Regions from separate parts of the Nocardia farcinica genome, predicted to be linked through region 3. Evidence: riboswitches for the same ligand, from Rfam matches in the RefSeq annotation. Region 3 holds a riboswitch; each other region holds the start of a gene.
The links. A riboswitch is a leader RNA that binds a small molecule or an ion and turns the genes downstream of it on or off. The one in region 3 is predicted to bind S-adenosylmethionine.

Region 1: it holds a riboswitch for S-adenosylmethionine, as region 3 does, so the genes downstream of both, metX (homoserine O-acetyltransferase MetX) here and AMO33_RS18790 (aminotransferase class V-fold PLP-dependent enzyme) in region 3, are expected to answer to the same signal.
Region 2: it holds a riboswitch for S-adenosylmethionine, as region 3 does, so the genes downstream of both, AMO33_RS21910 (rhodanese-like domain-containing protein) here and AMO33_RS18790 (aminotransferase class V-fold PLP-dependent enzyme) in region 3, are expected to answer to the same signal.

What each region holds. Positions count from the first base shown of each region.
Region 1 is NZ_LN868938.1:3,290,978-3,298,825, forward strand. It holds gene AMO33_RS15630 (MFS transporter) at 1-1,169, opposite strand, end outside; gene AMO33_RS15635 (helix-turn-helix domain-containing protein) at 1,221-2,240, opposite strand; gene AMO33_RS15640 (NAD(P)-dependent oxidoreductase) at 2,363-3,238, shown strand; gene AMO33_RS15645 (NADP-dependent isocitrate dehydrogenase) at 3,379-4,596, opposite strand; SAM riboswitch class IV at 4,896-5,006, shown strand; gene metX (homoserine O-acetyltransferase MetX) at 5,041-6,195, shown strand; gene AMO33_RS15655 (DUF3017 domain-containing protein) at 6,197-6,442, opposite strand; gene AMO33_RS15660 (tRNA (cytidine(34)-2'-O)-methyltransferase) at 6,594-7,058, shown strand; gene AMO33_RS15665 (DUF167 domain-containing protein) at 7,275-7,508, opposite strand; gene AMO33_RS15670 (DUF4349 domain-containing protein) at 7,462-7,848, opposite strand, start outside.
Region 2 is NZ_LN868939.1:1,067,108-1,074,955, reverse strand. It holds gene AMO33_RS21940 (TetR/AcrR family transcriptional regulator) at 1-416, opposite strand, end outside; gene fgd (glucose-6-phosphate dehydrogenase (coenzyme-F420)) at 569-1,579, shown strand; gene AMO33_RS21930 (AraC family transcriptional regulator) at 1,579-2,298, shown strand; gene AMO33_RS21925 (sterol desaturase family protein) at 2,342-3,199, shown strand; gene AMO33_RS21920 (DUF3703 domain-containing protein) at 3,199-3,546, shown strand; gene AMO33_RS21915 (O-succinylhomoserine sulfhydrylase) at 3,552-4,766, opposite strand; gene AMO33_RS21910 (rhodanese-like domain-containing protein) at 4,763-5,179, opposite strand; SAM riboswitch class IV at 5,194-5,306, opposite strand; gene AMO33_RS21905 (Rv0361 family membrane protein) at 5,353-5,802, opposite strand; gene AMO33_RS21900 (FAD-dependent oxidoreductase) at 6,158-7,561, shown strand; gene AMO33_RS21895 (amidohydrolase family protein) at 7,673-7,848, shown strand, end outside.
Region 3 is NZ_LN868939.1:353,902-361,749, reverse strand. It holds gene AMO33_RS18805 (M1 family metallopeptidase) at 1-391, opposite strand, end outside; gene AMO33_RS18800 (Pls/PosA family non-ribosomal peptide synthetase) at 441-4,313, opposite strand; gene AMO33_RS18795 (LysE family translocator) at 4,557-5,183, opposite strand; SAM riboswitch class IV at 5,284-5,397, shown strand; gene AMO33_RS18790 (aminotransferase class V-fold PLP-dependent enzyme) at 5,445-6,761, shown strand; gene AMO33_RS18785 (flavin reductase family protein) at 6,823-7,290, opposite strand; gene AMO33_RS18780 (crotonase/enoyl-CoA hydratase family protein) at 7,594-7,848, shown strand, end outside.

The sequences.
Region 1 (7,848 bases), on a different replicon from region 3:
AACAGCAGCACGCCCGTCACCGCCAGGCCCGCGCCGACCAACGCGGGCGCGGTGTAGCCGAAGCCCGCGGCGATCACCAGACCGCCCAGCCAGGCACCCGCCGCGTTGGCGATGTTGAGCGCGGCGTGGTTGAGGGCGGCGGCGAGGGTCTGCGCGTCGGCGGCCACGTCCATCAGGCGGGTCTGCAGGCCCGGCGCCAGCGCGGCGCCCGAGGCACCGACGAGGAACGCGCCGATCGCGGCCGTCACCGGGTGGTGCGCGGCGGCGGCGAAGGCCGCGAGCACGACCGCCATCGTCACCATCGCCGCGAAGATCGAACGGTCCACGCCGCGATCGGCCAGCACGCCGCCGGCGACGTTGCCCGCCACCATGCCGAGGCCGAACAGCGCCAGCACCAACGGCACCGCGCCCGCGGCCATGCCCGCCACGTCGGTCAAGGTGGTCGCGATGTAGGTGTAGACAGCGAACATGCCGCCGAAGCCGATCGCGCCGACGGCGAGAGTGGCCAGCACCTGCGTCCTGCGCAGCGCGCCGAGTTCGGTGAGCGGGTTGGTGATCACCAACCCGGTGAGTTCGGGCACGAAGCGCAGCAGCGCCGCCACCGTCGCCGCGCCGATCAGCGCCACCACCACGAAGGCGTCGCGCCAACCGAAGTGCTGGCCGAGCCAGGTGGCCGCGGGCACGCCGACGACGTTCGCGGCACTGAGGCCGAGCATCACCGCGGCGACCGCCTTCGCCCGCCGGCCGACCGGCGCGAGCGAGGCCGCGGCCAGCGAGGCGACGCCGAAGTACGCGCCGTGCGGCAGGCCGGCGACGAAGCGCGCCGCGACCAGGGTGTGGAAGGTCGGCGCGAGCACGGTGGCGAGATTGCCGAGGGTGAAGGCCACCATCAGGGCCACCAGCAGACGTTTGCGCGGCACCCGCGCGCACAGCGCGGCCAGCAGCGGCGCACCGACCACGACGCCGAGCGCGTAGGCCGACACCGCGTGCCCGGCGGTCGGCTCGGAGACGTGCATGGCCACGGCGATGTCGGGCAACAGGCCCATCGTGACGAATTCGGTGGTGCCGATGCCGAAACCACCGAGCGCCAGTGCCAGCATGGCGGGCACGTGCCACTCGGTGCGCGGGGAGTCGGAACGGACGGGGGCGATGGTCGCGGGACTCGTCACGTGTCCATGTAACCGACCGGCAACCGGCATCGCTTCCCGAGATCGCGTGAGTTACGCCACCGCGCCGTCCCGCGGCGGGGTCCCGGGCTCGCGGCGGGCGAAGGTGCGGCGGTAGTCCGCGGGCGTCACCCCGAGTGCCGTGGTGAAGTGCCTGCGCAGGTTGGTGGCGGTGCCGAGCCCGGCCATCCGGGCGACGGCCTCGACGGTCAGGTCGGTCGACTCGAGCAAGCTTCTGGCATAGGCCAGGCGCTGGTTCAGCAGCCACTGCTTGGGTGTGACCCCGCCGGCCCGTTGCAGGCGCCGGTGGAAGGTGCGGGTGCTCATGTTCGCGCGGGCGGCGAGCAGGTCGACGGTGAGCGGCTGGTCCAGGTGCGCGGCCGCCCATTGCAGTACCGGACCGAGGTCGTCACGCGGATCGGCGGGCACCGCGCGGTCGACGTACTGCGCCTGGCCGCCGGAGCGGTGCGGGGGAATCACCATGCGCCGGGCCAGCCGGTTCGCGACGGTCGCGCCGAGGTCGCGGCGCACCAGGTGCAGGCACAGGTCGAGGGCCGCGGTCATGCCCGCGCTGGTGAGCACGTCGCCGTCGTCGAGGTAGAGCACCGAGTCGTCGACCACGAGATCGGGGTGGCGGCGGGCCAGCAGGCCGGCGTGTTCCCAGTGCACCGTCACCCGCCGCCCGGTCAGGATGCCCGCCGCCGCCAACGCGAACACCCCGTCGCACAGCGCGACCAGCCGGGCGCCCCGGCGGTGCGCGGCCACCAGCGCGTCGAGCAGTTCCGCGGGTAGCGCGCGCTCGCCCGTGCGGCAGTGCGCGGCCACCGAGGGCACGATCACGGTATCGGCGGCCAGCAACTCGGCCAGACCGTGTTCGGGACGCAGGAAGGCGCCGAAGCCGATCGACTGTTCGCCCTGGTCCGGTGCGACCGCGCACACCCGCAGCGTGTACCAGGGGTCGGCCAGGTCCGGCTGGGGCGTCCCGAAGATCGCGGCCACCACGCCCAGCTCGTAGAGATCCCAGGGGTGCAGCGCACCCGGCGCGATCGCCATCGCGACGGTCCGTCCGGTCATGGCACCAGTGTGGCAGGAAACGTTCGGTTGTGGTCGGTTCTGCCACTCACCGCTGCGGTGCATCCGTCCGGAAACTGATTCCAGGGCGCCCACCCGACAACCCCGAAATCCACGGAGGAACCATGAGCAAGACACCCGTGACCGTGCTCGGCCTCGGCCGGATGGGCGCCGCCGTCGCCGAGATCCTGGTGCGCGCGGGCCACCCGACCACGGTGTGGAACCGCACCCCCGGCCGAGCCGCACATCTCGACGCCCTCGGCGCCCGGCGCGCACCGGACCCGCGGACGGCGGTCGCGGCGGGACGGTTGATCATCACCGTGCTCGCCGACACCCCGGCCGCGACCGAACTGCTCACCCCGCTCGCCGACGCGCTGGCCGGACGCACGGTGCTCAACGTCGCCACCGGACGCCCCGACCAGGCCGCCGAACTCACCACGCGGCTGGGCGGCATCCCGGTGCTGGACGCCGGCGTCTTCGGTGTCCCGCAGACCCTCGGCACCCCCGACACCCTGCTCGTCTACAGCGGGTCGCCCGCGGCGAACACCGAGTTCGGCGCGGTCGTCGCGCTGCTCGGCGAGGCCCGCTACGTGGGATCCGACCCGGGCTCGGCGGCCAGGCACGACATGGCCGTGCTCGCCGGGATGTACGGGCTGTTCGGCGGGTTCTTCCAGGCCGTGGCGATGACGCGCGGCGAGCGGGCCGGCGCGGTCGGCTTCACCGAGACCTACCTCGCGCCCTGGCTGCGCGCGCTGCTGGACATGCTGCCCACCCTCGCCGCGGAGATCGACTCGGGCGAGTACCCGGTGAACTACTCCGACCTTGCGGTCAATCGCAGCGGCCTGGCCGACATCCGCGCGACCGCCCGGGCCGAGGGGGTGGCCACCGACCTGCTCGATCCGCTGCAGCGGATCTTCGACGCCGAGGTCGCCGCGGGTCATGGCGCGGCCAGCTTCACCCGCGCGGTCGCGGCGCTGACCGCGGCGCCGGTGACCTCCTGACCCCGCAGACGGCTCGGGCACCCGTGCCACCGCGGCATGCGGTGGGCGGGTGCCCGTTCGATCCGGCACCGGGTCCGTGTGCCCGGCGCCGGGCGGGGAGGGTCCGACAGGCCCGCCCCGTGTCCGGTGGGTCGGCTGGGTCAGCGCAGCGCGCGGGCCAGGTTGGTGTCGAGCGCGCCGAGGAACTCCTCGGTGGTCAGGTAGCCCTGGTCGCCGCCGACGAGCAGCGCGAGGTCCTTGGTCATCTGGCCGCCCTCGACGGTCTTGATGACGACGTCCTCGAGGGTCTGCGCGAAACCGATCACCTCGGGGGTGTTGTCCAGCTTGCCGCGGTGCTCGAGGCCACGGGTCCAGGCGAAGATCGACGCGATCGGGTTCGTCGAGGTCGGCTTGCCCTGCTGGTGCTGGCGGTAGTGCCGGGTGACGGTGCCGTGCGCGGCCTCGGCCTCACAGGTCTTGCCGTCCGGGGTCAGCAGCACCGAGGTCATCAGGCCCAGCGAGCCGAAGCCCTGCGCGACGGTGTCGGACTGCACGTCGCCGTCGTAGTTCTTGCACGCCCAGACGTAGCCGCCCTCCCACTTCATCGAGGAGGCCACCATGTCGTCGATGAGGCGGTGCTCGTAGGTCAGGCCCGCGGCGTCGAACTGGCTCTTGAACTCGGTGTCGAAGATCTCCTGGAAGGTGTCCTTGAACATGCCGTCGTAGGCCTTCAGGATGGTGTTCTTCGTCGACATGTACACCGGGTAGTTCTGCTGCAGGCCGTAGTTGAACGAGGCCCGCGCGAAATCCTCGATGGACTTCTTGAAGTTGTACATGCCCATCACGACGCCGCCGTCCTCGGGCATCTTCACGACCTCGTGCACGATCGGCTCGCTGCCGTCGTCGGGGGTGAAGGTGAGGGTCACGGTGCCGCCCTGGAACACCTTGAAGTCGGTGGCGCGGTACTGGTCGCCGAAGGCGTGGCGGCCGATGATGATCGGCTTGGTCCAGCCCGGCACCAGGCGCGGGATGTTGGAGATGATGATCGGGGCGCGGAAGATCGTGCCGCCGAGGATGTTGCGGATGGTGCCGTTGGGCGAGCGCCACATCTTCTTCAGGCCGAATTCCTTGACGCGCGCCTCGTCCGGGGTGATGGTGGCGCACTTCACACCGACGCCGTGGCGCTTGATCGCCTCGGCCGCGTCGACGGTGACCTGGTCGTCTGTCTTGTCGCGGTATTCGATGCCCAGGTCGTAGTACTCGAGGTTCACGTCGAGGTACGGGTGGATCAGCTTGTCCTTGATGAACTGCCAGATGATCCTGGTCATCTCATCACCATCGAGTTCGACGACGGTGCCTTCAACCTTGATCTTGGACATGGATCTTCGTGTCCTCCTAGGATGTGTGCCCTCATTGCACGGCCAGGCGAACACGCTTGTGAGCGGACCCCAGCTGTTCAACAGACAACGTATATGCCCCGCATTGTCCGCGGGACACGTGGTGCAAACAAGACGAGCGTACTGCTGCCGCCGTCCGCACCGTGCGGGGAGGGGGCCCTGTGCGGGCGATGTGACGGTTACCGGCCAGTAAGCTCGGAGTGATCTCGAGCACCTCACCCATGATGACACCGGGGGCCGGATTTCGGCCATCGCGGCCCGCCCGGTTACCATGGCGGTCAGGTCATGAGCGCCAGCGTCAAGCCCCGGCTCGCTGGCCGGCAACCCTCCAGCTGCGGTGGGGTGCTCCGGGTGATGACCGGGCTCCCGAAGGTCGGGGGCAAGCGCGCTCGCAGGAGGTTTTCCCGACATGATCGAGTGGTCCGCGTGACCGTGAGCACCGATCAGAGCCCCTGCCCCTCGGCCACCGGGGCGGAACTGCTGCCGCCGCCGGACGGCACCCTGGCCATCGTGCCCGTCGGCGACATCCGGCTGGAGAGCGGCGCCGTCATCCCCGACGTCCACCTCGGCGTGCAGCGCTGGGGCGAGCTCTCCCCCGGCCTGGACAACGTCGTGCTCGTCGAGCACGCCCTCACCGGCGACTCCCACGTCGTCGGCCCGGCCGACGACGTGCACCAGCTGCCCGGCTGGTGGAACGGCATGGTCGGGCCCGGCGCGCCGATGGACACCGACGAATGGTGCGTCATCGCCACCAACGTGCTCGGCGGCTGCAAGGGCAGCACCGGCCCCGGTTCCACCGCACCCGACGGCAAGCCGTGGGGCTCGCGCTTCCCGGCGATCTCGATCCGCGATCAGGTGACCGCCGAGGCCGCGCTGTTCGACCGGATCGGCATCCACCGGCTGGCCGCCGTGGTCGGCGGCTCGATGGGCGGCATGCGGGTGCTCGAATGGATGGTCGGTGCCCCCGAGCGGGTCGCCGCCGCGCTGGTGCTGGCGGTCGGCGCGCGCGCCACCGCCGACCAGATCGGCACCCAGACCACCCAGATCGCCGCCATCACCGCCGACCCGGACTGGCAGGGCGGCGACTACCACGACACCGGCCGCGCACCCACCACCGGAATGGGCATCGCGCGCCGCATCGCGCACCTGACCTACCGCACCGAGGACGAGCTCGACCACCGCTTCGCCAATCACGCCCAGGACGGCGAGGATCCGTTCGACGGCGGGCGCTGGGCGGTGCAGAGCTACCTCGAGCACCAGGCCGAGAAGCTGTGCAGGCGTTTCGATCCCGCCACCTATGTGCTGCTCACCGAGGCGATGAACCGGCACGACGTCGGGCGCGGGCGCGGCGGCGTCGCGGCCGCGCTGGCCGCCACCCCGGTGCCGTGCGTGGTCGGCGGCGTCGATTCCGACCGGCTCTACCCGCTGCACACCCAGCAGGAGCTGGCCGACCTGCTACCCGGTTGCGCGCGGCTCGAGGTCGTGCATTCCCGCGACGGACACGACGGGTTCCTCACCGAAACCGCCGCCATCGGCAAACTGCTGGTCGAGACGATGCGGCTGGCGCGCGCCCACCGCTGAATCAGCCCACGCCGAGCGTGTTGATGGTCACCGCCAGGAACACGATCGCCGAGCCGAGCAGCGTCAGCGCCGCCACGTCGAACGGTTTGCTGCGCACCGCCAGCACCCCCACCCGGATGCTCGGCAGGCACAGCCGCAGCGCCGCCGCGAGCAACGCCGCCCCGCCGAAGATCAGCGCACCGCGCCGCCACCGGTCGGAGGCCACGAACACCACCGCGACCAGCACCACCAGCCCCACCAGCACCATCGGCAGATGAGTACGCAGGAACTGGCCCGCCCCGCCCCGCGGCTCGCCGGAACCCTCCACATCACTCACCCGCGCGATTCTTCCATGCGAAGGGGCACGGTCGCGGACCGGACCGCCGCGCCGCCGGGCGGTCGTGCGAAGCTTCTGCGTTGTGTTCCATTTGGTCTTCCATGAGCCGCGGATTCCGCCGAACACCGGTAATGCGATCCGGCTGGTGGCGGGGACGGGGTGTGCGCTGCATCTGATCGAGCCGTTGGGGTTCGACCTGTCGGAGGCGAAGCTGCGGCGGGCGGGGCTGGACTACCACGACCTGGCCAGTGTGACCGTGCACGAGAGCCTGGCGGCGGCGTGGGAGGCGTTGGCGCCGGAGCGGGTGTACGCCTTCACCACCCAGGGCAGCACGCGCTACACCGACATCGCCTACCGCCCGGGTGACGTGCTGCTGTTCGGCACCGAGCCCACCGGACTGCCCGCCGAGGTCCTCGCCGACCCGCACATCACCGACCGCCTGCGCATCCCGATGCTGCCCGGCCGCCGCTCGATGAACCTCTCCAACGCCGCCGCCGTCACCGTCTACGAGGCCTGGCGCCAACAGGGCTTCCCCGGCGCGATCTGATCCCCGGATCCGCCCCCGCCTGTCGGTGGGCGCCGCTACTGTGCTCGATGTCGCGGCGGTGGTGACGACGGCGGCCGCATTCACCCCACAGGCGCGGTCCTACGCGGAGCGGTGGCGATCCGGCTGGTGGACAACAGGGCGCCGGCCGCGTGGGCGTCGGCCACCGGTCCGGCGCCGTGGCCGTAGTCGCGTGGCCGTAGTCGGCTGGAGCCGCGCCTATTCGTCGATGTCGAAACGTTTGTGGCGGGAGGTGGCGCCTGCGGTGAGGCGGACGGCCGATTTGGGGACACCGTAGTGGGCGGCCAGCAGGTCGATGGCGGCCTTGTTGGCCTTGCCCTCGACGGCGGGGGCGCGGACGTAGAGGGTGAGGGTGCCGTCGGCGGCGGTCTCGACCAGCGGGCCCTTACGGCTGTTCGGTTTGATCGTCGCGCGCACCACCTTGGTCGGCACCGGAACCTCCTGTCTGCGGAGCGCTTTCGCGTCGATCGGGGCCGACGGCCGCGGTGGGTCGGGTGCCGGCGGCGGGCGCGGGGCGGCGGCGCACCAGTCGCAGGAGCGCCCAGCCGAGCGCGCCGAGCAGCGCGAGGAAGCCGAGCCACGGCACCGCCTTGCCGAGGAACACGATCGCGTCCTGCAACCAGTCGACCAGCGAATGCCAGCCCGCCACCACGCCGTCCCAGAAGTTCGTCGGCCCGTCGTCGCGAGAACCCTTGTCGGCGGCGGTGATCGAGATGGTCAGGGTGGACAGCGCGACCTGGTCGGCGAGGCGGCGCTGCTGGGCGGTGAGGCT
Region 2 (7,848 bases), 710 kb from region 3:
GCCAGTTCGGTCACCCGGGCGATACCGCGCCGCATCGCCTCCCCGATCTCCGGGACGTCGACGACGGACTGGGCGTGCACCTGGAGCATGAGCAGATTCCGGTCGCCGATGAGTTCGGCGTAGGCGCCGCCCATCTCGTACAGGATCTCGTCGGGCTTCGCACCGGGCACCCGGGCCGCGCCGGCCGCGAGCGCACTCTCGATCCGCTCGAAACAGCGGTCGAGCGCGGCGACGAACAGCGTGACCTTGCTCGGGAACAACTTGAAGACGTACGCGGGGGAGATCTGCGCCGCCGCCGCCACCGTGCTGATCGGCGTGCCGTGGTAGCCGGTGCGGGCGAACTCGGCGATGGCCGCGTCGACGACGGTGTCGCGCCGGGCGTCCGACCGGGAGAGGATGGCTCCGCTCTTGCTCATGTGAGTGACTGTACACTCACTACCGATGGAATGACAACACCTCCCCGCGGGTTGCCTCACCCGGACGTGACCGCGCACACGCGTGCCGTCGGACCTGGTTATGGTCGAACCGGCCGTGCGAGAGCAGAGCGAAGCGACAGGAGTGACGCGCAATGGGTGATCTCGAGCTGGGATTCAAGGCGTCGGCGGAACAATTCGGCCCACGGGAACTGGTGGACATCGCGGTGCTCGCCGAGGAACACGGCATGGACAGCGCCACGGTGAGCGACCACTTCCAGCCCTGGCGGCACAAGGGCGGGCACGCGCCGTTCTCACTGGCCTGGATGGCCGCGGTGGGCGCGCGCACCGAGCGGATCAAACTGGGCACGTCGGTGCTCACGCCGACCTTCCGCTACAACCCGGCCGTGATCGCGCAGGCCTTCGCCACGATGGGCTGCCTGTACCCGGGGCGGGTCATGCTCGGTGTCGGCACCGGCGAGGCGCTCAACGAGATCGCCACCGGCTACCAGGGTGAGTGGCCGAAGTTCAAGGAGCGGTTCGCGCGGCTGCGCGAGGCGGTGGAGCTGATGCGGGCGCTGTGGACCGGCGACCGGGTCGATTTCGACGGCCAGTACTACCGCACCGTCGGCGCCTCGATCTACGACGTGCCCGAGGGCGGCGTGCCGATCTACATCGCCGCGGGCGGCCCGCTGGTGGCCCGCTACGCCGGGCGTGCGGGCGACGGGTTCATCTGCACCTCGGGCAAGGGCATGGAGCTCTACACCGACAAGCTCATGCCCGCGGTCGCCGAGGGCGCGGCCAAGGCCGGACGCAGCGTGGACAGCATCGACCGGATGATCGAGATCAAGATCTCCTACGACACCGATCCCGAACTGGCACTGGAGAACACCCGGTTCTGGGCGCCGCTGTCGCTGACCGCCGAGCAGAAGCACAGCATCACCGATCCCATCGAAATGGAGGCGGCCGCCGACGCGCTGCCGATCGAGCAGATCGCCAAGCGCTGGATCGTGGCCAGCGACCCGGACCAGGCCGTCGAACAGATCAAGCCCTACCTCGACGCGGGCCTCAACCACCTGGTGTTCCACGCGCCGGGCCACGACCAGCGCCGGTTCCTCGACCTGTTCCAGCGCGATCTGGCACCCCGCCTGCGCGCACTGGCCTGATGGGTTCGGCGGCGTGGCGCGGCGGGGTGGTGTTCCGCCCCGGGCTGATGGCGTTCACCGGTGAGATCGGCGACGCCGACGCCCACGCGCACGCCGCCGTGCAGGTCCTGTTCGTGGCCCGCGGAGGGCTCACACTGACCGACGCGGGCGGGCAGACCGTCTCCGCCCAGGCCGCGATCATCCCGCCCGGCGTCGCACACCGGGTCCGCGCCGAGGCCGGCACCAGCGGCTTCCTCGCCTTCCTCGATCCCGACAGCACCACCGCGCACGCCGCCGTCGCCCGGCTGGGCGGGCTGCCCGCCGACGACGCCGCCAGCTGGGTCGCGGCCGCCGTGCCGAGCCCCGCCGCCGACCCGACCGGTCGGCGCAGGCGCAACCATCCCGCGGTCGCCGCCGCGCTGCGGATGGCGGTCGACCGCCCCGGCGGACCGCCGCGGCTGGCGGAACTCGCGGCCCGCGTCGGCATTTCGGCCAGTCGCCTCTCGCACGTGTTCACCGAACAGGTCGGGTTGCCGTACGCGGCGTGGCGGCGCTGGGTCCGGCTCCAACTCGCGATGGACGTCGTCCGCGCGGGCGATTCGCTGACCGAGGCCGCGCACGCGGCCGGCTTCGCCGACAGCGCGCACCTGACCCGCACCTGCCGCGACCTGATCGGCATCAGCCCGACCGAAGCGCTCATCGCGACCGGCTGGCGCCCGCCGCCGGCGAAGGTCAGCTGATTTCTTCAAGCCGACGGCCGGGCACGGCGGCGACGCTGAACCCATGTCCATTGTGGTTCGCCCCCTTGTCCGATACGGCTACGTGCCGGTGATGCTGGTAGGCATCAACGGCGCGGGCATCGCCCTGGCCGCCGCTGGCGCCGCCAAGCTGTGGCTGGTGGCGCTGCTCGCCGCGGCCGTCGCGTTGTCGTTCGCCGCCGAACGTGTGCTGCCCTACCGGCCGGCCTGGAACCGCTCGCACGGCGACGCGGGCCGCGACACCGTCCACACCGTCGTCAACGAGACGCTGGTCCTCGGCTCGGTCGCCGCCATCCCCGCCCTCGCCGCGCTGCTACCGGGTACCGGAATATGGCCGCACAGCTGGCCTTTCGTCATCCAGGTGCTGGTGGCGATCCTGATCGCCGATCTGGGCATCACGCTCGCCCACTACGCCAGCCACCACATCGGGGTGCTGTGGCGATTCCACGCCGTGCACCACAGCGTCACCCGCTGCTACGGCCTCAACGGCCTGATGAAACACCCACTGCACCAGACGGTCGAGATGATCGCCGGGGTCACGCCCCTGCTGCTCGCCGGTATCCCGGTGCCGGTCGCCGCCGCGCTGGCACTGGCCGTGGCCGTGCAACTGCTGCTGCAGCACTCCAACGCCGACTACCGGGTCGGGCCGCTCAAACACGTGCTGGCGCTGAACGAGGGCCACCGCTTCCACCACCTCAAATGGGCGGGGGTGGGCGATGTCAACTTCGGCCTGTTCACCCTGATCTGGGACCACCTGCTCGGCACCTACAGCTACGACCCGCGACGGCGGTTCACCAGCGACGACCTCGGCATGGCCGCGAAACCCGACTATCCGGTGGGCTACCTGGCCCAACTGGCCGAACCATTCCGGAAAGGACACTGATGCCCGCCCTCTCCCCCGCCGCCCGCGCCCGCTACCGCGCCGAGATGGCGGCCGCGAAGACCACCGCCGACCCGGCCCTGCGCTGGACGCACCTCGAACGCGCGCACATCCTGTCCCAGCCCGACCCGTGGCTGCACACCGGCAACCACGTCGCGATGTTCGCCCTGGCGGTACGGCAGCGCGACCGCCGCGAGGCCGTCGGCCAGCTCGTCCGCGTCCTCGTCGCCGCGCCCGGCTCGCTGACCGGGCGCTATCCGGAAGGCAACACCGGGCGCGCGAATGTCGGTCTGCGCCGGCCGATGCCGATCCCGGCCGACCTCGCGGAACTGCTGCGGCCGGCCGGATGAGCCGGTCAGCTCAGCGCGTGCTCGAGATCGCCGAGCAGGTCGTCGACGTCCTCCAGCCCCACCGAGATGCGCACCACCCCGTCGGTCAGGCCGATACCGGCCCGGCCCTCGGGGCCCATCGCGCGATGGGTGGTGGTGGCGGGGTGGGTGATGAGGGTCTTGGCATCGCCGAGGTTGTTGGAGATGTCGATGATCCGCAGCCGGTCGAGCACCTCGAACGCGCGCTTCTTGGCCTCGCCCTCGGCCGCCTTCAGCTCGAAGGTGACCACGGTGCCGCCACCGGACATCTGGGCCCGGGCCAGGTCGTACTGCGGATGTGATTCGAGGAACGGGTATTTCACCCAGCTCACCGCCGGGTTCGACTCGAGGAAGCGGGCGATCCGCAGCGCCGACTCGGTGGAGTGCCGCACGCGCAGCGGCATCGTCTCGAGGCCCTTGAGCAGCGTCCAGGCGTTGAACGGGCTCAGCGCCGGGCCGGTGTGGCGCATCAGGGTCTTCACCGGGCCGTCGATGTACTCGCGGTCGCCGAGGATCGCACCGCCGAGCACCCGGCCCTGGCCGTCGATGTGCTTGGTGCCGGAGTAGACGACCACGTCGGCGCCGAGATCGAAGCCCTTCTGCAGCAGCGGTGTGGCGAACACGTTGTCCAGCACCACTTTCGCGCCCGCGGCGTGCGCGATCTCGGTGACCCGGCGCACGTCGACCAGGGTCTGCATCGGGTTGGCCGGCGTCTCGAAGAACACCGCGGCGGTGGGCACCGACAGTGCCCGCTCCCACTGGTCGAGGTCCTCGCCGTCGACGAACACCGTCTCCACGCCCCAGCGGGGCAGGATCTCGTTGCAGACCACGAAACACGACCCGAACAGGCTGCGGGCCGCGACCAGCCGGTCGCCGGCGCCGAGCAGCGCGCCGAGCGCGGTGAACACCGCCGACATACCGCTGGCGGTCGCGAACGCGGCCTCGGCGCCGTCCATCAGGCGGATGCGTTCCTCGAACATCGCCACGGTCGGATTGCCGTACCGGGAGTAGACGAAGTGCTCCACCTCGCCGGTGAACGCGGCCTCGGCGGCCTCGGCGCTCTCGTAGACGAAACCGGAGGTCAGGTAGAGCGCCTCGGCGGTCTCCTCGAAGCCGGACCGGCGCAGCCCGCCGCGCACTCCGAGGGTCGCGGGACCGACGCCCTCGGGCAGCGGCTTGTCGAACGCGCCGCCGGTGATCACGACTGCCTCCAGGGCAGCCCCTCGGCCCGCCAACCGGTGCCGCCGCGGTGCCCGTTGGCATCCAGCGAACCCTCGAAGCCCTCGATCACGTTGTAGGACGGGGTGATTCCCAGCTCGGTCGCGACGTCGGCGGCGTGCGCCGAACGCTGCCCCGACCGACACAGGAACACCACGGGCGCCTCCGGCGCGCGGTCGGCCAGTGCCTTGCCGAGCTGCTCGGCGAAGCGCGGGTTCGGCGAGCCGGTGCCGTCCACCCACTCGATCAGCAGGGTGGGCCGGTCGATGGAGCTGGTGTCGGGCACGCCGACGAAGCGCCACTCGGCTTCGGTACGCACGTCGACGAGGACGGCCGCGGGGTTCTCACGCAGCAGTTCCCAGGCCTGGCGGGGGGTGATGTCCCCGGCGTAACTCATTCGAACCTCCTGTGAATCCGCACTTGCCGCACCGTCTTCGGTACGGCCAGGTCGTCACCCGGAGCACCCCGCCGCGGAGGAGGGTTGCCGACCAGCGAGCCGGGGCTTGGCGCTGGTGCTCATGACCTTCGGTCACTGAGATTGCCTGGACCGAAGTCACCGTGTCAACCGGATCAGGCGGTGCAGACCACCCACGTGCCGTCGGCACGGACCAGGTTCCAGGTCGCGGTCTGTTCGGCCCCGTCGACCCGCACCGTGACGGTGGCCTTGGCCCGGTTGCCGTTGACGCTCTGATCGGCGACCGACGCCAGTTCGATTGTCTTGCCGGTGCCTTCCTGCGCGGCCAGCGGTGAGCGCGCCGGGTCGAAATCCGCGCAGGCGGCACCGGGCGGCGGCACCTCGTCGGTGGCGTTGGTGCCCTCGACGAAGTTCTGCACGGCGGCGGTGATCCGGTCGGCTTCTGTGACATTTTTCTCAGCGGGGGAGAGCAGGCCGCCGAGCACGATGGCCACCAGCACGATCACCGCGATCACCGCGGCCGCGATGAACGGGGTCATCGAGCGGTGATCGGTCTGATCGACGGGGATCGGTTCGTCCTGCCCGGCGGGCTGCTTGTCGGCCATGACCTCGATGATCCCCGGTGCGCCGTGGTGGGCGGGCGGCGGCCCCCGGCCGCGACGCAGCACACATCCGGCGCCACGCACGCGCGGGTACCGTGGACGGCGGCGGCAGGTACGCAGCGCGCGGATCCGGGTCCGCCGCGGCACCGCCCCGGCGGCGGCTGTCGGCCGGACGATAGAATCGCGAATCTGCGGCCCGCTGTCCTGGCAAAAGACAGCGAACGTCGTGACCTGGGACGTGACAGGGGGCCCGATCGGCGTCCGTATCGCCAGGGGCAACCAGATCGGTGCGTCAACTTAGCCTAAGCTAAGAAGGACGCCAGTGAACGTATTCGACCAATAAGGGTGCGCGTAACAGATGACCGAACAGAGTGCAGCGCCGACCAGCGGCGCCCGCCCGCTCCGCATCGCGATCGTCGGCGCGGGGCCGGCCGGAATCTACGCCGCCGACGCGTTGATGAAGTCCGATGCCGACGTGAGCATCGACCTCTACGAGCGCATGCCCGCACCGTTCGGGCTGATCCGCTACGGCGTCGCGCCCGATCATCCGCGCATCAAGGGCATCATCACCGCCCTGCACAAGGTGCTCGACAAGGAGCAGGTGCGCCTGCTCGGCAACATCGACTACGGCACCGACATCACCCTCGATGACCTGCGCCGCTTCTACGACGCGGTGATCTTCTCCACCGGCGCCAACGCCGACCGCGCGCTGAACATCCCCGGCATCGACCTGGACGGTTCCTACGGCGCGGCCGACTTCGTCTCCTGGTACGACGGTCACCCGGACGTGCCCCGCACCTGGCCGCTGGACGCGGAGAAGGTCGCGGTGCTCGGCGTCGGCAACGTCGCGCTGGACGTGGCGCGCGTGCTCGCCAAGACCGGTGACGAACTGCTGCCCACCGAGATCCCGCCGAACGTCTACGCGGGCCTGAAGGCCAACAAGGCCGTCGAGGTGCACGTGTTCGGCCGCCGCGGCCCGGCCCAGGCCAAGTTCACCCCGCTGGAGCTGCGCGAGCTCGACCACTCGCCCACCATCGAGGTGATCGTCGACCCCGAGGACATCGACTACGACGAGGGCTCGGAGGCCGCGCGCCGCCACTCCAAGCAGGTCGACATGGTCGCCAACACCCTCGAGCAGTGGGCGATCCGCGACCAGGGCGACCGTCCGCACAAGCTCTACCTGCACTTCTTCGAGTCCCCGGCGGAGATCCTCGGCGACGAGAACGGCAAGGTCGTCGGCCTGCGCACCGAGCGCACCCAGCTCGACGGCACCGGCAACGTCAAGGGCACCGGCGTGTTCAAGGACTGGGACGTCCAGGCCGTCTACCGCGCTGTCGGCTATCTGTCGCAGAACATCAGCAACCTGCCGTTCGACGACCAGGCAGGCACCGTGCCGAACGAGGCCGGTCGCGTGCTGATCGACGAGAACGCCGACGGCCCGGCGCGCTACATGCCCGCCACCTACGTCACCGGCTGGATCAAGCGCGGCCCGGTCGGCCTGATCGGCCACACCAAGGGCGACGCCAACGAGACGATCGCCTGCCTGCTCGACGACGCCCCCTCGTTCACCCCGGCGGAGAACCCGGACCCGGACGCGGTCATCGAGTTCCTGGAGAGCAAGGGGCTGCCGTTCACGACCTGGGCGGGCTGGTACCGCCTGGACGCGCACGAGCGCTCGCTCGGCGAGCCGGAGGGCCGCGAGCGCGTCAAGGTCGTCGAGCGCGAGGACATGCTGCGCGCCAGCGAGCCGCACAAGGTCTGAGCGGCCGGCGGCGGTAGCGCGGCGTCACCACGCGGGCTGTGGCAGCAGCGCCGGTGTCACCACGCGGGCGGCAGGTGCGACAGCCCGGCGATCTCGAGGCATTCTGTACACGTGTTCGATGCCCATGTCCACATCATCGATCCGCGGTTCCCGCTGACCGAGAACGAGGGCTACCTGCCGGAGCCCTACACCATCGCCGACTATCGGAAACGTATGGCGCGCTTCGATGTCCAGGGCGGCGCGGTGGTGAGCGCGTCGTTCCAGGGCACCGACCAGACGTATCTGAA
Region 3 (7,848 bases):
ACGCGCCCTCGGTGAGTTCTTCCCAACCCACCTCACCCCACGGCCCGCGCACCGGTTTGGGCGCACCGGCGTACTGGACCACCACCGCGAGCACGCCGCCCGCGGGGATCTTCTGCTGCGGGGTGAGGACGAGCTTGCCGTTGCGGTGGGTGTAGCGGGCGACCTTGGCGCCGTTGACGAACACCTTGGCCACGCTCAGCGACTGCGCCAGGTCGAACGCGAAGCGCGGGCGCACCGCGGTGGTCACCGCCGTGATCTCGGCGCGCCCGCTCAGCCGGTTGCCGGCGACCTTGTAGACCAGGTCCAGTTCGTAGCGGGAGACCCGATAGCCGCGATTGCCGTTCTGCGGCAGGTAGTCGTCGATCGGCTCGTCGTAGAATTTGTCGCCCATCAGCACTTCTCGCCCATCAGCACTTCTCACCCCTCAGCGCTCGCATCCGTCACCCCTCGGCGACGGTCGGCGTGGGATGGGGGCGCGGCCACGGCGCGATCGGGTTGCCCCACCAGCTCGTCGAGGCGGGCACCGCGTCACCGCGCATGACCAGCGAGGCCGGGCCCACCGTGGCACCCGCGCCGATGCGGGCCGCGGGCAGGGCCACGCAGTGCGGACCGAGGGTCGCGCCGGGTTCGAGGACGACGGTGTCCATGGCCATGATGCGGTCGTGGAACAGGTGGGTCTGCACCACGCAGCCTCGTTCCACGGTCGCGCCGTCACCGAGTGTCACCAGGTCCGCCTCCGGAAGCCAATAGGACTCGCACCATACCCCGCGGCCGATGCGCGCGCCGAGCGCCCGCAGCCACAGATTCAGCACCGGGGTGCCGGTGGCGGCGCGCGCGAACCAGGGCGCGGCGACGGTTTCGACGAAGGTGTCCGACACCTCGTTGCGCCAGACGAACGAACTCCACAGCGGATGCTCCTCGGCCCGGATCCGCCCGACCAGCAACCATTTCGCCGCCACCGCACTGCCGCAGGCGACCGCGCCCGCCACCAGCAGCACCACCCCGCTCAGCAGCGCGGCCACCGGATGGCCGACGGTCTGCGCCAGCCATGCCATCGCGAACAGCACACCGAGTCCGATGCCGAACGTCACCAGCACCGGGAGCAATCGGCAGGTCTCCACGGCCGCGCGGGCGAGCTTCAGGCTCGGCGGCGGATCGAAGGTGCGCCGGGTGTCGCCGGATTCGGCGGCGCGGCGCAACCGCACGGGCGGGCTGCCCACCCACGACGAGCCCGCCTTGGCCTTGGACGGCGCGGCGGACAGCACCGCGACCAGGCCGTTCTTGGGCACCCGCCGTCCGGGCGCGGTCATGCCGGAGTTGCCGAGGAAGGCGCGCTTGCCGACCTTGGCCTCGCCGATGCGTAGCCAGCCGCCGCCGAGTTCGTATCCGGCGATCATGGTGTCGTCGGCCAGGAACGCGCCGTCGGCGACGGTGGTGAACTTCGGCAGCAGCAGCACCGTGGAGGCCTCCACGTGCTTGCCGACCTTCGCGCCGAGCAGCCGCAGCCACAGTGGCGTGAGCAGGCTGGCGTAGAGCGGGAACAGGAAGGTGCGGGCGCCGTCGAGCAGGCGTTCGGTGGCCCAGGCCTGCCAGCCGACGCGGCTGCGCACCGGGTGATAGCCCTCGGTCAGGCCGAGCGAGAACAGCCGCACCAGCACGATGGTCGCCGCGGCGTACACCCCGAGGGCGATCAGCACGGCGGGCGGCAGTGCCGCGAACGCGCCGGTCAGGCCCGCGCCGAGCGTCGTCGTGTCACGGACGCACCAGGCCAGCCAGGCCGCGCCCGCGGCGAGCCCGACGATCGGCAGCGCCGCCAGCGCGACCGAGGTGATCGCGAAGACCGCCACCCAGTGCCGGGCCCGGGCGGGGGTGTGATCGGGCCAGCGGTGGCGCGCCTTGCCCACCTTCACCGCGGGGGAGCCCGCCCACTCCTGGTCGGCCTTGACGCGCCCGGACACCGCCGAGCCCGGTGCGATCACCGCGTTCTTGCCGATCCGGCTGCCGGGCAACAGGATCGACCTGGATCCGACGACCGCGCCCGCGCCGACCTCGATCGGGCCGATGTGCACGAGATCGCCGTCGATCCAATAGCCGGACAGGTCCACCTCGGGTTCGACGCTGCATCCGGCACCGAGCTCGAGCATGCCGGTGACCGGCGGCAGGGTGTGCAGGTCGACGCCCTTGCCGATGCGGGCGCCCAGCGCGCGCGCGAACGGCACCATCCACGGTGCGCCGGAGAGGTTCTCCGCGCCGCTGGCCTCCGACAGCCGCACCGCGGCCCACAGCCGCAGGTGCACCGACCCGCCGCGTGGATAGCTGCCGGGCCGCACCCCGCGCAACAGGATGCGCGCACCGGCCACGCACAGCGCCATACGGCCGGGCGGGGTGATGAACAGGACGAAGGCGGGCAGCGCCCACCACCAGGACAGCCGCGGCAGCCAGGGCAGCGAGCCGGACCAGGCGGCGATGTTGCCGACGATCGCCAGCCAGGTGAACCACTGCAGGCCGGTGAGGGTGGTCAGCGGCACGGTGGCCAGTACCTGGGTCAGCTGGGCGCGCCGCGGGGTCGGCACGACCGTGCGCGGTTCGACGCGGGCCGCGGGCGCGGACTGTTCCAGGAAGTCGACCAGCGCACCCAGGCGCGGATGGTCGTAGAGGTCGGCGACGGCGATGCCGGGGTGGCGTTCGCGCAGCGCGGTGACGAGCTGGGCCGCGGCCAGCGACCCGCCGCCCAGGTCGAAGAAGTCGGCATCGGGGCCGGTGACCTCGGCGCCGAGGATCGCGTCCCACAGACCCGCCACCCAGCGCCCGGTCTCGGACAGGCCGTCCTCGGCGTCGGCGCGCCCGGTCTCGGGCAGCGGCCAGGGCAGTGCGTCGCGGTCGACCTTGCCCGAGGTGCGGGTGGGCAGCTCGTCGACCAGCGCCAGGCGCGGCACCAGCGGGGCGGGCAGGTGCTCGGCGAGGGATTCGCGCGCGGCCCGCAGGTCGTAGTCGGCACCCGGGCCGGTGAGGTAGCCGACGAGGATCTTGTTGCCCGCCTTGGTGGTCCGGATGGCCGCCGCGGCGGCGGTGACGCCGGGCAGGTGCTGGAGCGCGTTGTCGATCTCGCCGAGTTCGATGCGGCGGCCGCCGAGCTTGATCTGGTCGTCGGCGCGGCCGAGGAAGATCAGGCCCGCGCGCTCCTTGCGCACCAGGTCACCGCTGCGGTATGCGCGCTCCCAGCCCAATGCCGGTGCGGGAGCGTATTTCTCGGCGTCCTTGGCCGGGTCGAGGTAGCGGGCCAGGCCGACGCCGCCGATCACCAGCTCGCCGGACTCGCCTTCGCCGACCGGATTGCCCTGCGCGTCGACGACGGCGAGATCCCAGCCGTCCAGCGGCAGCCCGATCCGGATCGGGCCCTCGCCGGTCAGTGGCGCCGCGCACGCCACCACCGTCGCCTCGGTGGGACCGTAGGTGTTCCACACCTCCCGGCCCGCGTCGTCGCCGCCGGCGACCCGTTCGGCCAGTTCCGGTGGCACGGCCTCACCGCCGAAGATGAGCAGCCGCACCGCCTCCAGAGCCTCCGGCGGCCAGGTAGCGGCCAGCGTCGGGACGGTCGAGACCACGGTGATCTCCCGGCGCACCAACCAGGGGCCGAGATCGGCGCCGGTGCGGACCAGGGCCCGGGGCGCGGGCACGAGGCAGGCGCCGTGCCGCCACGCCAGCCACATCTCCTCGCAGGAGGCGTCGAAGGCCACCGAGAGACCCGCCAGCACCCGGTCGCCCGGGCCGATCGGGTTGTCCCGCAGGAACATCCGGGCCTCGGCGTCGACGAACGCGGCGGCGCTGCGGTGGGTGACGGCCACGCCCTTGGGGGTGCCGGTGGAGCCGGAGGTGAAGATGATCCAGGCGTCGTCGGCGGGGGAGGGGCCGGCTGCCGGGGGGCGGCCGTCCGTCCCGGCCTGCTCGGCTGCCTCGATCCCCGCACCGGTCGCGACGACCCGCACCCGCGCCTCGCCGAAGACGAGGGCCGCCCGTTCGTCGGGATCGTCGGCGTCGACCGGGACGTAGGCGGCTCCGGCGTAGAGGACGGCGAGGATGGTCACGTAGAGGCGGTGATCCCCGGAGGGCATCCGGACACCGACCCGGTCGCCGGGGCGCACGCCCGCGGCCACCAGCTCGGCCACGCGCTCGGCGATCTCGGCGCGCAGTTCGGCGTAGCTGAGCACGACCTCGCCGTCGTCGAGGGCGGGGGCGTCGGGGTGGGCGGCGACGGTGGCGTCGAGGATGTCGACCAGGGTGCGCGGCTCGGGTGCGGCGACCGACCGGTACAGCGGGTCGGGCGATGCGCCCGGTGCCCGGTTGCCGTCCGCCGCGGCGTCGACCTGCGGCTGCAGCGTCACGTCCTGTCCACCTCTCCGAGAACCTGCCCAGTGTCGGGATGTTTGTTTCACAGCAGGGTTACCAGAGGGCAAACACCCCGGTGACCAGCTGTCCACGGTACCCGGACGGGTCGTGCGCGGCGGGTGCGCGGAGCCGGGACGTGGCCGGTCGGCAGGCCCGGTCCGCAGGCCCGGTCAGGAGGCCGAGGCGACCGTGCCGACGCCGAGCGCGGTGAGGATCGCCGCACTGGCCTGTTCGAGCCGGTCCCGCACCCGCGGGGTGCGCAGCAGGGCGACGGCACGGGCGGCCAGCAGGGCGAGCAGGACCATCTCCACCGCGGCCACCAGGCATTCGATCGCACCGAGGGCGAGCGTGTTGGCGAAGGTGACCTCGGTGAGGAACTGGGGCAGCACCGCCAGGTAGAACAGGCCGACCTTCGGGTTGAACAGACACGAGACCACACCGGCGGTGAACGCCGAGCGAACCGAGGGGGCGTGCCGGTCCGGCGCGGGCGGCTCCGCGGCGGTTCCGCGTTGCTTGCGGTGGTCGAGCAGTGCGCGAATCCCCAAGTACACCAAGTAGATTCCGCCGATCACCTTCAGGGCGCGGTAGGCGGTGGCGGACTGTTCGAGCAGGGTCGCCACCCCGGCGGCCACCACCACCGCCCAGGCGATGCCGCCGAGCGCCGAGCCGATCGCCGCGGCGATGCCGGGTCGGGCGTCCACGATCGAGAACCGCAGCACCAGGAACGAGTCCGGGCCGGGCGTCAGCGACAGCAGCACGCACAGGCCGACGAAGCTGAGCAGCAGCGAGGGGGTCACCTGTCGATGGGATCGCACCCCGCGCGCGCCCGCAACCCGGTTTCGGTGTGCCGGGGATCGTGGTTGACAACGCGGCGCCGGGTCTGCCAATCTCGGTCCAGGTCATGAGTGCCAGCGCAAAGCCCCGGCTCGCTGGTCGGCAACCCTCCTCCGCGGTGGGGTGCTCCGGGTGACGACCTGGCCGCCGTCCGACCGGACGCGGCAAGCGCGGACTCGACGAATCCTCTCGATCTCGGGTCCATGAACCGACGGGATGACGTGATGACTGCTGTTGTGGACCAGACCTGCGCCGCCTTCGCCCGGGTGTCCGGCGACGACCTGCGCGTGCCGCTCGTCCAGGGCGGGACCACCACCTACGCCAACTTCGACCTGGCCGCGAGCGCTCCGGCGCTGGCCACGGTGGCCGACCGGATCCAGCACCTGCTGCCCTACTACGCCAGCGTGCACCGGGGCGCCGGGTATGCCTCGCGCATCTCCACCGAGTGCTACGAGGCCGCGCGCGGCTCGGTCGCCCGGTTCCTCGACGCCGGCGACGACCAGGTGGTGGTGTTCACCCGCAACACCACCGACTCGCTGAACCTGCTGGCCGGCTGCGTGCCGGGCGAGACCGTGGTGCTCGACATCGAGCACCACGCCAACTTCCTGCCCTGGACCAGGCACGGGCGGCGGGTGGTGCGCGCGGCCGACACGATCGAGGAGACACTGCGCAGGCTGGTGGCCGAGCTGTGCGCCCGCCCCGCCGCGCTGCTCGCGGTCACCGGCGCGTCCAACGTGACCGGCGAGGTGCTGCCGCTGCGCAGGCTGGCCGAGATCGCCCACCAGTGCGGTGCGCGGCTGCTGGTCGACGCGGCGCAGCTCGCGCCGCACCGGCGGATCTCCCTGCGCGACACCGGCATCGACTACCTCGCCTGCTCCGGGCACAAGCTGTACGCGCCGTTCGGCGCCGGGGTGCTGGTGGGCAGGCGGGACTGGCTGGACGCGGCCGAGCCGTATCTGGCCGGCGGTGGCGCGGTGCGCGAGGTCGGCGTCTCCGACGTGGCGTGGGCGCCCGCGCCGCAGCGGCACGAGGGCGGATCGCCGAACGTGCTCGGTGCGGCCGCGATCGCCGCGGCCTGCGATGCGCTGGGCGCGGTCGACGCCGAAGCGCTGGTCGCGCACGAGCGGCAGCTCACCGAGCGGCTGCGCGCCGGTCTCGCCGCGGTGCCGGGGTGCCGGGTGCTGCGCGTGTTCGCCGACAGCAGCGACTGCGTCGGAATCGTGGCGTTCACCCTCGACGGGTACGAGCCCGGTCATGTCGCCGCCTACCTGTCCGCCGAGCACGGCATCGGCGTGCGCGACGGGCGGTTCTGCGCGCATCCGCTGCTGGCCCGGCTCGGGGTGGCCGCCGCGCTGCGAGCGAGCGTCGGGGTGTCGACCACCTCGGAGCAGGTCGACCGCCTGGTCGGCGCGGTCGCGCGGCTCGTCGAGCGGGGGACGGCGTGGAACTACGCGTGCACCGGCGGGCTGTGGAGCCCGAGCCCCGAAACCCGGCCGCTCGGCGGTGATTCGGCGGGCGGCGCGGCGCCCTGCCTGCGCTGAGGCCCGCGGTCGGCAGCGGCTGCCGGTGGTGCCATCGTGCGACCGGCCGCCGACCTCGGGATCACCCGTCCAGTGCCGTGGGCCGGTGGTAGCGGCCGTTGTAGTAGAGCAGCGGTGCCGCCGACGGACTCTCGTCGGTGTCGTCGTGGACGCGGGTGACCAGGCCGACGACGAAGGTGTGGTCACCGATCGGGATGAGCTGATGCACCGCGGCGCGCACCCAGATGGGAGTGCCGTGCAGCACCGGCTCCCCGGTCTCCAGCGTGGTCCACAGCGAATGGTCGGCGAAGCGCTCGGCCGCGGTGCGGGAGAAGCGCTGCGCGATGTGGCGCTGGTGTTCGCCGAGAAAGTGGATGACGACCGAGTCGGCGGCCAGCATCGCGGTCAGGCTCGACGAGGTGTGGGCGATGTTGAACGAGACCAGCGGCGGCTCCAGCGACAGCGACGCGAACGACGTCGCGGTGAAGCCGACCGGTCCGGCCGGTGAGTCGAGCGTGACCACGGTGACGCCGGCCGGGTAGTGCCGCATCGACGCTCGGTACTGCTCGGCGGTGATGCCGCTGAGGTCGTCGGGGATCCGGATGCCCGTCTCGGGGCGAGGTACTTCGCTCACACCACCACAAGCTACGCCGCATCGGCACCCGCCGAGCGCGGGCGGCAGCCGTGCTGGGTGGCTCGTCACCTCCCGCCCACCGCGGTGACCTGGAACAACGTGCCGAGCACCGGCGGGGTCGAGGATTCGATCCACGCCGAAGGAAATCCGCACCGGCGGGGTGCGGCGGCGGCCGGGAGGGGCTGGCCGCGGCCTCGGCGCGGCCGATACGGTGGGCGGATGACAGATTGGCAGGCTTTCACGGTCGAGATCAGCGACCATGTCGCCCAGGTGACGTTGACCGGTCCCGGCAAGGGCAACGCGATGGGACCGGATTTCTGGCGGGAGCTCCCGGAGATCTTCGCCGGGCTCGATGCCGACCCGCAGGTGCGCGCGGTCGTGATCACCGGCTCCGGCAAACACTTCTCCTACGGTCTCGACCTGCCTGCCATGTCCGGCACCTTCGGCCCGCTGATGGCCGACCGGGCGCTGGCG